DNA from 4 places in the Aeribacillus sp. FSL M8-0254 genome. Region 4 is predicted to be linked to each of the others. Evidence: riboswitches for the same ligand, from Rfam matches in the RefSeq annotation. Region 4 holds a riboswitch; each other region holds the start of a gene.
The links. A riboswitch is a leader RNA that binds a small molecule or an ion and turns the genes downstream of it on or off. The one in region 4 is predicted to bind thiamine pyrophosphate.
Positions count from the first base shown of each region.

Region 1: linked by a shared signal. The riboswitch ahead of thiT (energy-coupled thiamine transporter ThiT) and the one ahead of thiC (phosphomethylpyrimidine synthase ThiC) in region 4 are both predicted to bind thiamine pyrophosphate.
Region 2: linked by a shared signal. The riboswitch ahead of NSQ44_RS07050 (acetylornithine deacetylase) and the one ahead of thiC (phosphomethylpyrimidine synthase ThiC) in region 4 are both predicted to bind thiamine pyrophosphate.
Region 3: linked by a shared signal. The riboswitch ahead of tenI (thiazole tautomerase TenI) and the one ahead of thiC (phosphomethylpyrimidine synthase ThiC) in region 4 are both predicted to bind thiamine pyrophosphate.

Region 1 is NZ_JBBOZY010000001.1:3,248,436-3,251,933, forward strand. It holds gene NSQ44_RS15800 (DUF2179 domain-containing protein) at 1-532, opposite strand, end outside; gene NSQ44_RS15805 (DUF418 domain-containing protein) at 636-1,871, opposite strand; TPP riboswitch at 2,042-2,145, shown strand; gene thiT (energy-coupled thiamine transporter ThiT) at 2,214-2,774, shown strand; gene menC (o-succinylbenzoate synthase) at 2,816-3,498, opposite strand, start outside.
Region 2 is NZ_JBBOZY010000001.1:1,446,627-1,450,124, reverse strand. It holds gene tenA (thiaminase II) at 1-86, opposite strand, end outside; gene tenA (thiaminase II) at 104-781, opposite strand; gene NSQ44_RS07050 (acetylornithine deacetylase) at 814-2,079, opposite strand; TPP riboswitch at 2,204-2,304, opposite strand; gene NSQ44_RS07045 (hypothetical protein) at 2,370-3,038, opposite strand; gene NSQ44_RS07040 (TlpA family protein disulfide reductase) at 3,268-3,498, opposite strand, start outside.
Region 3 is NZ_JBBOZY010000001.1:1,112,030-1,115,527, reverse strand. It holds gene NSQ44_RS05500 (thiazole synthase) at 1-60, opposite strand, end outside; gene thiS (sulfur carrier protein ThiS) at 67-270, opposite strand; gene thiO (glycine oxidase ThiO) at 278-1,390, opposite strand; gene tenI (thiazole tautomerase TenI) at 1,392-1,991, opposite strand; TPP riboswitch at 2,131-2,239, opposite strand; gene NSQ44_RS05480 (monovalent cation:proton antiporter family protein) at 2,294-3,498, opposite strand, start outside.
Region 4 is NZ_JBBOZY010000001.1:2,658,460-2,661,957, forward strand. It holds gene NSQ44_RS12925 (NfeD family protein) at 1-818, opposite strand, end outside; TPP riboswitch at 1,011-1,126, shown strand; gene thiC (phosphomethylpyrimidine synthase ThiC) at 1,262-3,004, shown strand; gene NSQ44_RS12935 (MGDG synthase family glycosyltransferase) at 3,142-3,498, opposite strand, start outside.

The DNA.
Region 1 (3,498 bases), 590 kb from region 4:
TTTCTAAACGCTTTACCCGCTTTTTCATCGCTTTTGTTAAATATCCGCCTTTAAAAGAACGAATTTCATACGAGCTTAAAAACGCTTTTGGTTCTATTTCATTGACAAGGTTTAAAAATTCTTCCTCCCGAGAGCGTTGAGCAACAACTTCCAAACGATACCTGATCGAATTCATTCCTTCTCCTTGAAAGACCGTAACCCCAAAACCAGCCTCCCTCAATTTTTTTACTAATTCAGAATTTTTATCCATTAAATTCACATTGTATGTTACATATCCAAAAGCCAGCTTTTTCTCCAGTTCACCGCCCAACAACAGCCCTGCACCAAAACCGATAATATATGCACTAATATTGTAAATATTAGATAAATCTTGAAAAACTATTCCTAAAGCGACAATATAAATCGCTGCTTCTAGCAAACCTATACCAGCAGCAGCCTTTGTTTGATTTTTCACTAACAAAATAGTTCGGATCGTCAATACTGGTACATACAATAATTGCAGCAAAAAAATAAAAATTGCTTGTAGAAACATGTTGCCTAGACACTCCTTTGTTCCATCATACTATAAATTATTTTCGAAAAGAAAGAGCTATCATAAACTCAAAATCTGAGATTTGAAACTACATTTTTACAATTCATCTTGATCTGTTATTATGCTTCAAAACTTCCTTTTTCATGCGAATAGGCTGGCGCTTGAAATACATCGCTGTTCTCCATACCCACTCCAACGGACCTAATTGAAAATATTTAAACCAAATATGGCTGATGATAAGCTGCACGGCAAAAATTGCGAGTGCAAGCCAAAAACCGGCGAAGGGGTATACTTTACCGTACAATCCCAATCCGTAATGATAAAAAATATATGTACAAATAACAGATTGCATGATGTAATTTGTCAATGACATGCGTCCAACAGGCGCAATCTTCTTAACAATTTGCCGGCAGATTGGGTGAAAATATAAAAATATGAGAGAGGTCACATAAAACAACATGAGAAATGGTGCACCGAACACCATGTAAAAACTATTTTCAGCGGTGACCGCAAAAATATTTAACGGAAGCCCAATGATAAGCCCGAAAAACCAGATGGCTGTTAATAACCTTCGATGCTTCTCCGGTTCTTGAAAAAGCTTTTGTTTCGCAAATATCATGCCAACTAAAAACATGCTGATATATGGGATCATGTTTAATAAATAGACAAGCGGTTGAAAAGGCCACATGCCAGACATAGACATGTAAAAAAGCCGATCATGAATACGCTGATGGAAAATATCAGTAAAACTTCCGTTTTGATATGAATGGATTGCGTTTCTTGCCTCCTCTTCCAGTAAGGCAGCCTGCTCTCTTTTTTGGACTAAAGCATCCTCACCATTGGATACAGCCGTCATCAAACCAATAAGGAGCAAATATAAACTAAATAAACATACAGTCCATACCAAAAGGATTTTCCAGGAACACTTCCGGAAAAAAAGGAGAAGAAACCCCAGCACAGCATAATCCATTAAAATGTCTCCATCCCAGATGAAAAATGAATGAATTAGTCCAAATACAAAAAGCACCACCAGTCTGCGTATATATATAGAAACAAAGTTCCTGCCGTTTCCTAAAGCCCGTTCCTCCATGATGATGATTCCAAATCCGAACAATAATGAGAACATTGTAATAAACTTCATTTGTACAAATATATCCAAAATATTTTTCGTTAGAAAATCCCATGTTCTCCATGTTTCAGTAAAAAAATTTTCGCTGCCTATTTGGTATAAATATACATCTGGATAGCTGAAATGCGCCATATTCACAAGTAAAATTCCAAATATCGCAGCCCCCCGCACCACATCCACTACTTCATAACGCTCACGATTAAGATTCAAATCAAAACCCCCATTCTGAAAAAAGTTCTTATTATAAACGCCCTTTTTTCATTATTTTTTGTCCAAAGGCTGCATTTCAGCTTTATCGTGTTTAAATATTTGAATATAGCGAAAAAAGAATGACAATTTTCTTATAGTCTATTATGATAGACATAAGATTCGAATATCAACAGATCCACAAGGGGAGCTATATGCTGAGAGTGGACGGGTATTTCGTCCAGACCCTTTGAACCTGTTAGTTAATGCTAGCGTAGGGATGTGGAAGTAACTGATCCATGATACAGCCTTTTTCCCCCTTATGGATATTTGTTGATAGCAAATAATATACAGGGGGTTTTATTTTTGGAAAAAAATCGTTTATTACTATTAATAGAAGCAGCAATCTTTGCAGCATTGGCAGTTATACTTGATCTTCTCCCTTCCATTCAATTATCATCAGCCATTTCTATATCCATTGCCATGGTGCCTGTACTCATATTATCGTTTCGATCCGGTGCAAAGATTGGCTTCATTTCCGGCCTTTTATGGGGATTATTGCAAATTGTATTAGGTGATGCATACATCCTGACGCCTGTTCAAGGTTTCATCGACTATTTCCTAGCTTTTTCCTTTATCGGTTTAGCCGGTCTTTTCAGTAAAACTATCCAAAATAAGCTGAAAGATGGAAAGAAAAGCTCTGCTCTTGTTTTCATCATCTTTGGCATCTTCATCGGAGCTTTTGCACGTTATTTTTGGCATTTTATCAGCGGTGTCTTTTTCTTCGGAGAATATGCACCAGAAGGAATGTCAGCGGTCGTTTATTCTTTGATCGTAAACGGCATTACGATGATAGGAGCCTTTGTATTATGCGCTGTCGTTACTGTTATTCTCATTATGGCGGCGCCAAGATTGGTTGTAAAATAAACAAAATCATCCTCTGCAAAACATGCAGAGGATTATTTTGTTTATAGGGTAAATACTTTCGTTTCAACAGTGTATTTTTTTAATTTTTCACGGCTTACATGAAAACCGATCCCCGGGCTATCAGGCAAGGCAATTTTTCCATTATAAACCGATATTTCCGGTTCAATAATATCTTCTTCCCAATACTTAGATGAACTGGATATATCTCCTGGCAGTGTGAATTGTTCAAGTGTCGCTAGGGATATATTATGGGCCCGTCCAATCCCTGATTCAAGCATCCCTCCGCACCAAACTGGAACATTTTGCTCTTTGCAAAAATCATGGATTTTTTTTGCTTCTGTCAAACCGCCAACACGGCCGATTTTTATATTCATAATTTTGCAGCTTCGAAGTTCAACAGCCTTTCGAGCATCTTCTAAGGAACAAATACTTTCATCTAAACAGATCGGTGTTTCCAATTCTTTTTGAAGTTTGCTATGATCCACAATATCATCGTGCGCAAGAGGCTGCTCAATCATCATTAATTGAAACTCATCCAATTGTTTTAGATGATTTATATCTTTTAATGTATAGGCACTGTTCGCATCAGCCATTAAATCCAAGTTCGGAAAATGCTTCCGTATTTCCTTAACTACTTCAATATCCCAACCTGGTTTAATCTTTATTTTTACTCTCTTGTATCCTTCCTCCTGATATTGTTCAATAAGACTGATTAAATCTTTTA
Region 2 (3,498 bases), 1.2 Mb from region 4:
TCGGCAATACCTTTTACAAATGGATGATCGAAGCTGGCCTGCCATATCGGATCTGCTTTTGTTCGAATTTTTTCAGTAAATTTCATGTTCATTCTCTCCTATATTAAGAATTGATTTCGATTGGCCACATTTCTTTTCGTTCAGACATTTCCCAAAACATATATTCGTATTTGCTCGTTGTGACAAAAATATCTTCCAGCCATTTCAATTCTTCTTCCCGTTTTCCTTCTGCAAGCTCATTCATTAAATCTTTCAGCCATTTTGCCAATTCACCGAATTCTGTTGATGCGTACATTTTTACCCACTCGCCGTAAAACTCATGTTCACTGGCACCAGGAATCTCATGTAAGCGTGTGCCGATTTCATAATAGCTCCATGTACATGGAAGGACTGCGGCAACCAGTTCTGCCAATGATCCTCGCTGCGACACATTTAACATATAGCTCGTATATGCAACGGTTGTAGCAGCAGGCTGAACTTGTTCTAATTTTTCCTTCTCTATTCCTATTCTTTCAGCGTATTGACGATGCAAATCCATTTCCACTTTTAACGTCGAATGTAGAAGATCAGCAAAAACTGTCATTGTTTGAAGATTGTGAGCCTTTAAGCTTCCAAGGGCAAACAGGCGGCAGTATTCGATTAAATAAAGATAATCCTGCTCCATAAAAAAGCGAAATTTGTCGATATCCAGCGTCCCATTGCCGATTCCTTGAACAAACGGATGATGGTAACTCGCTTCCCAAATCGGTTTTGCAGTTTTATACAATCGGTCTGTAAACATTTGAATTACCCCTTTCGCAGCTTTTGTAATTGTCATCGTTTTTTCTGATACCAATCAAATAAAAACGCGATCAGCGATTTTGTAAATGTTTTTAATTGGGGGATGGACAGCTTTTCATTCACCGAGTGTGCATCTTCAAGCGTGCCCGGTCCATATAAAACGACGGGAATTCCCGCTTCACTCAGCCAGCCGCCGTCTGTCACAGTAGGGGACATCGTCAGCTTTGCTTCCTCATTAAATGCCAGTTTATGTGCTTTTTGTAATGTTTTCACTCCGAGTGAATGTTCGTCATATGAAAAAGCTGGGAAAATTTCTCCTCGATCTTCAATCATCGATGTGCCGCCCCATTTAAATTTCGGAGGATATTTCCGAAGCCATGGATCAGCCATTGCAACATGATGGATATGTTCTTCAATTTCCCGGATCACCTCTACATAATGCTCTTCCGGGTAATAGTGAACGGTAATCCAAAGGGAACATTTATCGGCCACAAAAGCGGCGTGCCTTCCACCTTCAATCACTGCAGGATTAATTGTGGCAGAACCAGGCGGAAAGCCTTTGCTCGTTTTCATCACTGCCCAATGCTGTTCAAGCTCTCGCAGTCCTTCAATAATTTTCATCATTTTTTCAATCGCGCTTGCCCCAAAAAGCTTCCCGCCGGCATGAATCATTTGTCTTCTCGTGCCATCGTGAAATGTCTCGGGGCTTTCAATCGTAATCCAGCCCGTGATCACCCCGCCTTGCCCTTGTATTTCACAGTTGCTTGAATCGACAACGATGGCAAAATCAGCTCGATATCCCCGGTCGCAGCACGATTTTGTTCCTGCTTCGCCTACTTCTTCACCGACGACGGACTGAAAAATGATATCCCCTCCCGGCTCAATGCCGTTTTCTTGCAGCAGCTTTAATGCAAACAGACTGGCAGCCATTCCCCCTTTCATATCCGCTACACCGCGTCCGTATATGTAATCCCCTTTAACCGTTGCCTCAAAAGGAGGCGTTAGCCATTCTTCTCCCTCTTCGATTGAAGCGACATCAATATGCCCGTTAATAATTAAACTGTGGTAATATTCTGGATCTTTTCCTTTTTTCGTTCCTACTACGACTGGATCTTGTTCATATAAATCCCATTGATCAATGGAAAAGCCGATGTCTTCCAAATATGAGGCGACATACTTTTGAGCCTCTTTTGCATTTCTTGCCGGAGGGCTCGGCGTTTCAAACGATACGAGTGTTTTTAGAAGATTCAGAAGTTCTTCTTCCCTTTCATCAATTTGCTGAAATAGCGTTTGTAACACGTTGTCTCCCCTTTCTTAACATTTTGTTTTGAAAAATGGTTTGCCAACCAGTCTTGTAATGCAAAAAGCCCGTTCCCAATATAAGGGAACGGGCAAGTATATACAAAACCCATAGACAGGTTTCGATATTACTGCACCACTTCCCTACGCTAGTATGATCTAGATCAGGTTCAAAGGGTCAAGGCACACGCCTTTCTCAGCCTTTCGGCTCCCCTAGTGGTATGTTAATATTATGAAATTTTCATTTAATTTCATTAAATCATAAAATATAGAAAAATACAAGCTAACGGTTAATTGATCCTTTTTGCTGTCTTTAATAATTCACGATAACCAATTCGAGTAAATTGCAAATGTTGATCAATATAATTAGCCTTTTTCAAATGCTCGATGGATTGTTCAGAAAAACTGCCGCTAATTTCCTGAAACCTTTGATTAATTTCCACTAACGAATGATTTAATATAAAATCCGCATCAAGCAGCAGGACAATCCGCTCGATCTCAGGATCTCTTTTTAAAATCAAGTTGGCAATCCGGCCTTTCATGAATGCCAGCTCTTGTTGAAGCTTTGAAGCTTCATCCTCTTTTTCTCTAATTTTGGCTCGGTACTTTTGTTTTTCTTCCTCTTCGATACCGGCTTTTGTTAATAGCTCCTCCAACAATTGCGTTTTATCAAGCTCCAGTTTATTTAATTGCTGTTCTTTTCGCGCCATTTCTGTTTCATCAGGCAGCTTTTCGGTTTGAATAGGCTCTTTTCGTTCTTCTTTCATCTTTATCATATAGTCTATTTTCCGATAGACAAGGAAGGCGAGAACAACTAAACATCCATTTAATAGCAGAGATATAAAACGCACGACGACGTCGTTAAACGCAAGCAAATAAAATAGGAAAAGGATAACGATGACAGCCAAAAGCACCTTTAATAGATTCATAATGGAAAAAGTTTGTGATTGTTTTGCCATCCACCTATGCTCCTTTTTGTTCAAACTAGCATCATTTATTATAGCATGTTGTGATTTGGAATGTGAATCATTTCTTTAGGATTGAGAGCTGGAAAAAGGATGTCAGATGAATGGTAAATGGAGATGCTTATCTTTTGAAAGCTTCGAAGCAATAAAAACAAGTCCTTTCAAAGCCGGAAAGGTATTTCTAAAATGAAAAACCACCTGCAATGTTTTGCAGATGGTTGAATCATTCAGCGTTTTCTGTTTCCGCTAACACCCGATTAACACGTTTTTCCAGCATTTTCATTCCGCTTCCTCCTGCTTGGAAGTGGCGAAGAATGCCGTTTTTGTCAAAAACATAATATGCAGGTACATATTGATTTTCAAAAGCATCGGTTAATTTATGTTCGTTGTCAACAAAGATCGGTTGCGTAATCCCGTGTTCTTCCGCTACTTTTTTAATATCATCAATATCTAA
Region 3 (3,498 bases), 1.5 Mb from region 4:
ATATTTTCCAGTTCCTAACATTAATCTCGACTGAAATGTTTTATCACCTATTTTTAACATGAATCATCATCCCCCTCCAACAAAATGGACAATTTCAATTTGATCACCATCATGTAATGTCTGGATACTGTATTGTTCTTTTGAAACAATTTCACCATTTCGTTCAATGACAACAATTCTTTCCTGTAATTGAAAAAAGTTCAGCAAATCTTCTATGTTCCGAACACTATTCTCCACTTCCATCTGCTGGCCGTTAATGCGAAGTTTCACTGTTTCATCACCCCCCTTTCGCATCAGAAAGCAATCGGTTTAAAGAAAAGCTATGAACATAACGCTCATATTGATTCGTTTTCAAAATCATGTCTTTTACGATCAAGCTTGTAATCGGCGCTAGAAGAATGCCGTTTCGATAATGGCCGGTCGCAAAAAAGATTCCCTCATGCTCCGGGTGCTCGGCAAAATACGGCCAGCCGTCAGCTGTTTGCGGCCTGAGCGACGACCAAGCACTAACGACCGGTTCAGACCCGATTTCTGGCATAATTTTCTGAACCTTTATCATTAATTCGGATACTCCTTTGACTGTCGGATGCGTATCCCAGTCGTTTTCATAAGAAGTTGCTCCAATAATAACGGTGCCGTCTTTTTTCGGTACGATATAACAGTGCTCGTAAAACACTGTTTTGTTGATCACCAGTTTTTTCGGTTTTACGGCTAAGCATTCTCCTTTAACGGGCTTCATTGGATTTCTCAGCCCCAGCTTTTCAAAGAAAAAGCCACTCCAAACTCCGCTTGAAACGACGACTTTTCCACATATAAAAACTCCTTGGGAAGTGACAAGCTTGAATGCTTTTCCCTCTTTAATCACGTCGAAAACAGGACATTGTTCAAAAATAGATGCACCATATTTTCTAGCGCCTTTCGCATATGCGCAGCAAACAGATGAACCTTTCACTTGGCCGTCATGCTTAAGCCAAAGAGCTCCCGCAATGTCTTCAGAAACATGTGGCTCATTTGCCAGTACGTTTTCCCTTGAATGCCATTCTAGTTCATTCTCATCTGCAAGCGATTGCAGAAAGCGGCCTTCTTCCTCAGTAAATGCAAGCCGATACATGCCTTCCTGCACAAGCTCAATATCCACACCAGATTGCTCCAATAATTCTTTTGCAAGGCTCGGATATAAATTTCGGCTCTCTAAGCATAGCTCAAAAAATATGTCTCTTTTTTCATTTTCAGAATGGGCACCCAGCATTCCTGCTGCAGCGGATGTCGCTTTACCTCCGATTTCGCCGCTTTCAAACACGGCGGTCTTCAGCCCTGCTTTTGATAGCTCATAGGCGATCCCTTGGCCGATGACCCCTCCCCCGATGATTCCAACATCAAAAACGTTCATTTTAAAAAGTTTCTCCTTTCCTGAAAAGTTTGGCAGCGCTCTCTGGATCTTTTGAAGAAAAGATATAGGACATAACGGCAATACCGCTTGCTTTTTTTTCTAAAACTTTTTGCATATTATCAGGCGTGATCCCACCAATGGCGATAATGGGAATATTGACGTGTCCAACAATTTTTCCGAGCAAATCTGTTCCCTTTGCCGGAAGTCCTTTTTTACTGTTCGTTTCAAAAACGTTTCCGAAAAAACAATAGTCTGCTCCGTCTTTTTCTGCTTTTACCGCTTCATCTAATGAATGGACGCTGACGCCTGCTTTTATTTGCGGAAAAGCGCTTTTCACTTTTTTTACCGGCAGGCCGGTTCCCGGAAGATGAACATTTTGAATGCCTGTTAGGAGCGCAACATCGAGCCGATCGTTGATAACAAGCTGTTCTCTCCTTATCCCGTTTGCCAAAAGCTGTTCTACGAGATGAATGATCTCACATGGTCTTTTATTTTTTTCTCGTATATGAACGTAATCAACATGATCTGATATGGACAAAATTATGCGTATTAGCTCGTTAACTGTTTTTGTTCCGTCTGTTACGGCATGAAGCTCCAACATTGTACATTCCTTTCATGAGAAAGACGCTCACACTCGTCTTTCAAGGTTCAAAACTGGAAAGCAGCTGTCCAAGGGTGAGACTGGAAACAATAAAAAACCACCTTCCTTGCTGGAAAGTGGTAATGGAATATCAGACACATGTTTCAAATTCCCACTTCCCTACGCTGGCATCATCCAGATCAGGTTCAAAGGGTCTTAAAGTCAACACTTTAATCTCAGCCTTTCCAAAGGCTCCCCTAGTGGATGCTTATTAAATTTTCATACTAATTTCATGCTATCACAATTTGTTTTGTTTGCAAATATTATTTGCTAAATTCCAGCTCATCTTTTAACTCATTTACATATTTGCGGGAACCCGTTACAATCAAGCGGTCCCCTTTTTTCAATTCGGTATCGCCGTGAGGTACAATGGAATCTTCACCTCGAAAAATCCGGACAAAGATACAATCTCCCGTAAACGGAAAGTATCGAAGCTTCATTCCATCATATTTTCGGTTATTCATATTAATTTGATAAAGAGAGTTGTCTTGGTTTGTTAAGATCCGCATAACGCCAGGCGATTCGATCAAAGCCCTGAGCAGCGTTTTTGTTGACAGCATGACGGAAAATACGCTGATCCCCTTTTCTTTTAATGCTTGATCCAACTCCGGGGAAGAAATGGAGGCGATGACCTGTTCTACGCCGCATTCTTTTGCATATGTCGCAATTTCCGCATTTCTTTCTTCATCCCCAGTAGCCACTATTACTATATCAGCTTCCATTATGTGGTGTTCATTCAATGATTCTATCGAATAGTCTTTCAATACTTCAATTTTAAACACCGATTGAGCAGTCCCGTTTTCAATTTTGTCTTGCTGTGTATGATATACGGTTGCTTCATACAAATTTTTATCCAATTCCCTTGTGACTGGAAGGGTCATTTGATTTGCACCAATAAAAGCAATTTTCTTTTTTGGCTGCACCGCCATTTTTTTAGGGAATAATTTTTTAAATCCTATCGGCGTGATAATGCTTGTTAACACGGCAACTACTATTAATGCGTCAGCCATTTGCTTATCAATCAGTTCGATTCGCTGTCCAATTTCCGCTGCCGCAATAACTAATGATAAAGTGGCAGTCAACAAGAACGCCGCCGCAATCGTTGTTTTCGTATCATACCATTTTCTCAGCACAAAAACGGGAATAAACTTTGAGATCAAGAGGGCGAGAAATAACAAAGTAATTAACAAAAGAAGGTTCGGATCTTTGATCAATTCCCATAAATCCAATTCCACCCCTACCATGACAAAAAAGATCGGGATTAAAAAACCGTATCCAAACGAATCTAGCTTTTGCACCAAGTCTGAATTAGGCGATAAAAGCGAGACTAAAACTCCCGCAAGGAAGGCGCCTAAAATATTTTCTGCCCCAAGCGTTTCCGATAAACTGACAAGCACTATTATTAACGTAAAAACCGCCCTTGTTCCAATTTGGACCGTTCCTTTTGACATCGATTTAATAAAGGATC
Region 4 (3,498 bases):
ACAACCGTTTCCAATCCCGCAAGCCCTGCAATAAAATGACCGAAGAAAAACAAAAACAGTGCCAATAGTCCAATAAAACCAGGAATGCCAAACCCAGGAGTGTACAATTCTAACACAAACCCTAAACCGCTAATCGTTAATAATATCGGAATGGTATACATGTTTGTTACAAAACGGGCTATTTTTTCAGCAAACGTCTCCTCAGTCTCTTGGATTTTTGCACCTTCCATTCCGATCGATTTCAAAAGCTCTGCCCGGCTTTTGGCGATGCCTTCACCATACCCGACTTCCATCGCTTGTTTTGCTGTTAATGTTAGTAATTCTCCTTTTTCTGCACCATATTCGGGCATATCCAAGCTGCTGTCAACCATCGCCTCAGCGAACATAGGGTCTCTGCCATGAAGCTCAGCAGCATTTCTCATCTCTGCTTTCCAAAACGATTGCACTTTTACTTCTGCAGCATTGCCATTGGAGTCAATGACAGCCGCTGACCCAATGGTACCGCCAGGATGGTAATATATTTGATCAGCCCTTAATGCTATATAAGCCCCTGCGGAAATCGCATGTTTATTGACATAAGCGATTGTTTTGATATCTGTATCCATAATCATTTTGCCTATTTCTATCGCTGCCTCTAAAGCACCTCCAGGAGTGTTCAATTCAAAAACAATGACATCCGCCTTTTCTTTTTCCGCCTCCTGGATGGATCGTTTAATAAAATGCACCAATCCTTTTTCAATTGTATTTTCAATCGGAATAAAATAAACGGTTTTCCCTTCAGCTGATTTGGCATCAAAAGACGCACAAATAATCGACAAGATGAGCAGCAGAGCGCAAATAGCGAAAAACTTATTGTTTGATTTCAGGCCTCTCCCCCCTTATTTTTTGCCTAATATTATTACGGACAATTGTGCAGAAAGTTTCAAAAATCAACAATTCTACAAACATCATGAAACGAAAAAATATTTTCATTATTTTTCATATTATGTTACTATTAAAAAAAATATATAACCATCTACTAGGGGTGTCCAATTAGCTGGACTGAGAGAAGAACGCGCCTGAAGTTCTTCAACCCTTTGAACCTGATCTGGATGATGCCAGCGTAGGGAAGTAGGTAGCGGGAGTATTTGTATTGCCTTCTTTTTCTATATTGAATTGATCGGGTTCGTGCTAAAGCGAACCCGTTTTTATTTTTCACATCCCATCTCCCCTCCTATTTTTCTATGCACATCTTCAGATAAAAAAATGGAGGAGGAGAAAAATGAAACATTATTTCGAAAACATGCAGTTTCCAGCAAGCAAAAAAATTTATGTGACTGGGTCAAGACCCGATATTCGGGTTCCGATGAGGGAAATTCAATTAACTCCCACGAAAACGGAAGCGGGAACGTTTGAAAATGAACCTGTAAAGGTTTATGACACGAGCGGTCCCTATACAGATCCTGATTTTCAGGCAGATATTCATAAAGGTTTGCCGGCTGTGCGCAAACAGTGGATTTTAGACCGTCATGATGTTGTAGAATATGATGGGCGCCAGGTAAAGCCTGAAGATAATGGATTTCGCAATTGGGAAGATCACAATATTGCCACACCTTTTCATCGAAAGCCTTTCAAAGCAAAAAAAGGTGCTGTCGTTACACAAATGCACTATGCAAAAAAGGGGATCATCACCCCAGAGATGGAGTTTGTGGCGATTCGTGAAAACATGGATCCTGAATTCGTTCGTCAAGAAGTCGCTGCCGGCAGGGCCATTATTCCGTCCAACATTAATCACCCGGAAAGTGAACCGATGATCATCGGCCGGAACTTTCATGTAAAAATTAATGCCAACATTGGCAATTCAGCTGTAACATCGTCAATCGAAGAAGAAGTTGAGAAGATGCTTTGGGCCATCCGCTGGGGCGCTGACACAATTATGGACCTGTCAACAGGAAAAAATATTCATGCAACAAGAGAATTTATCATCCGCAACTCGCCCGTGCCGGTTGGAACCGTCCCGATTTACCAAGCGCTCGAAAAAGTAAATGGCGTTGCTGAAGAGTTAACATGGGAAATTTACCGTGATACATTAATTGAGCAAGCAGAACAAGGGGTCGATTATTTTACTATACATGCCGGCGTGCTGCTTCGCTATATCCCTTTGACCGTCAAACGGACGACCGGAATCGTATCCCGCGGCGGTTCGATCATGGCGCAGTGGTGTATGGCGCATCATCAAGAAAACTTTTTATACACTCATTTTGAAGAGATTTGCGAAATTTTAAAAACATATGATATTGCCGTTTCATTAGGTGACGGCTTGCGTCCCGGATCTATTCGAGATGCCAATGATGAAGCGCAATTTGCCGAATTGAAAACGCTCGGTGAATTGACGGAAATCGCCTGGAAACATGATGTCCAAGTCATGATCGAAGGCCCTGGGCACATTCCGATGCATAAAATTAAAGAAAATGTTGATTTAGAAAATGAAATTTGCAAAGGGGCTCCTTTTTATACCCTCGGTCCATTAACAACCGATATTGCTCCCGGCTATGATCATATTACGTCAGCCATTGGGGCAGCCATGATCGGCTGGTACGGAACGGCCATGCTATGTTATGTAACTCCGAAAGAGCATTTAGGCCTTCCCAATAAAGAGGATGTGCGCCAAGGTGTTGTTGCTTATAAAATTGCAGCCCATGCCGCAGATTTGGCAAAAGGGCATCCAGGCGCCCAAATAAGGGATGATGCTTTATCAAAAGCCCGTTTTGAATTCCGCTGGAACGACCAATTTAATCTTTCTCTCGATCCTGAACGGGCACGCGAATATCATGACGAAACTTTGCCGGCAGAAGGAGCGAAAATTGCCCATTTTTGTTCTATGTGCGGTCCAAAATTTTGCTCGATGAAAATTTCCCACAATTTAAGAAAAATGGCCGGTTCAAGTGATTCTGATTTCGTTCAGGAAGGTTTGAGGCAAAAAGCAAAAGAATTTATAGAGGGCGGGTCATCCCTTTATCGATAAATAATTTTCAAACTAATGGGGCTATCCAGAAAGTCAAAATCCATTGAAAACGAAACATCATAAACATTGATATATCAACGTTTCTAAAACATTAAAGGGGCGTCTATAAGCCGGAAAATCGACTTATTAGACAGCCCCTATTCATTCATTAAACGTTTGATCAATCCCGCTGGTTCAATCGGAGCTAAACTTTTATGATATTCATCCACTTTCGATAAAAATTTTGATAGCTGCTTAGATTGCAGCGTTCGAATAATGGAGGCCGAAATATTTGTTTCCTCTTGCCAATTTCGAAAATCAAACACCATCCCGAATTTTGTTAATTTCTCCAAATTTATTTCTTCCTGTCCTGGAAGAGTGTGGTACACAAATATAGGGATTTTTTTGTATAAACATTCGCTGATTGTCACACCACCGGGCTTTGTCATGATAAAATCGACGCGATTGTACAGATCGTTCATTTGTTCTCTTGAAGAGATGTAAGGTAAAGGAGT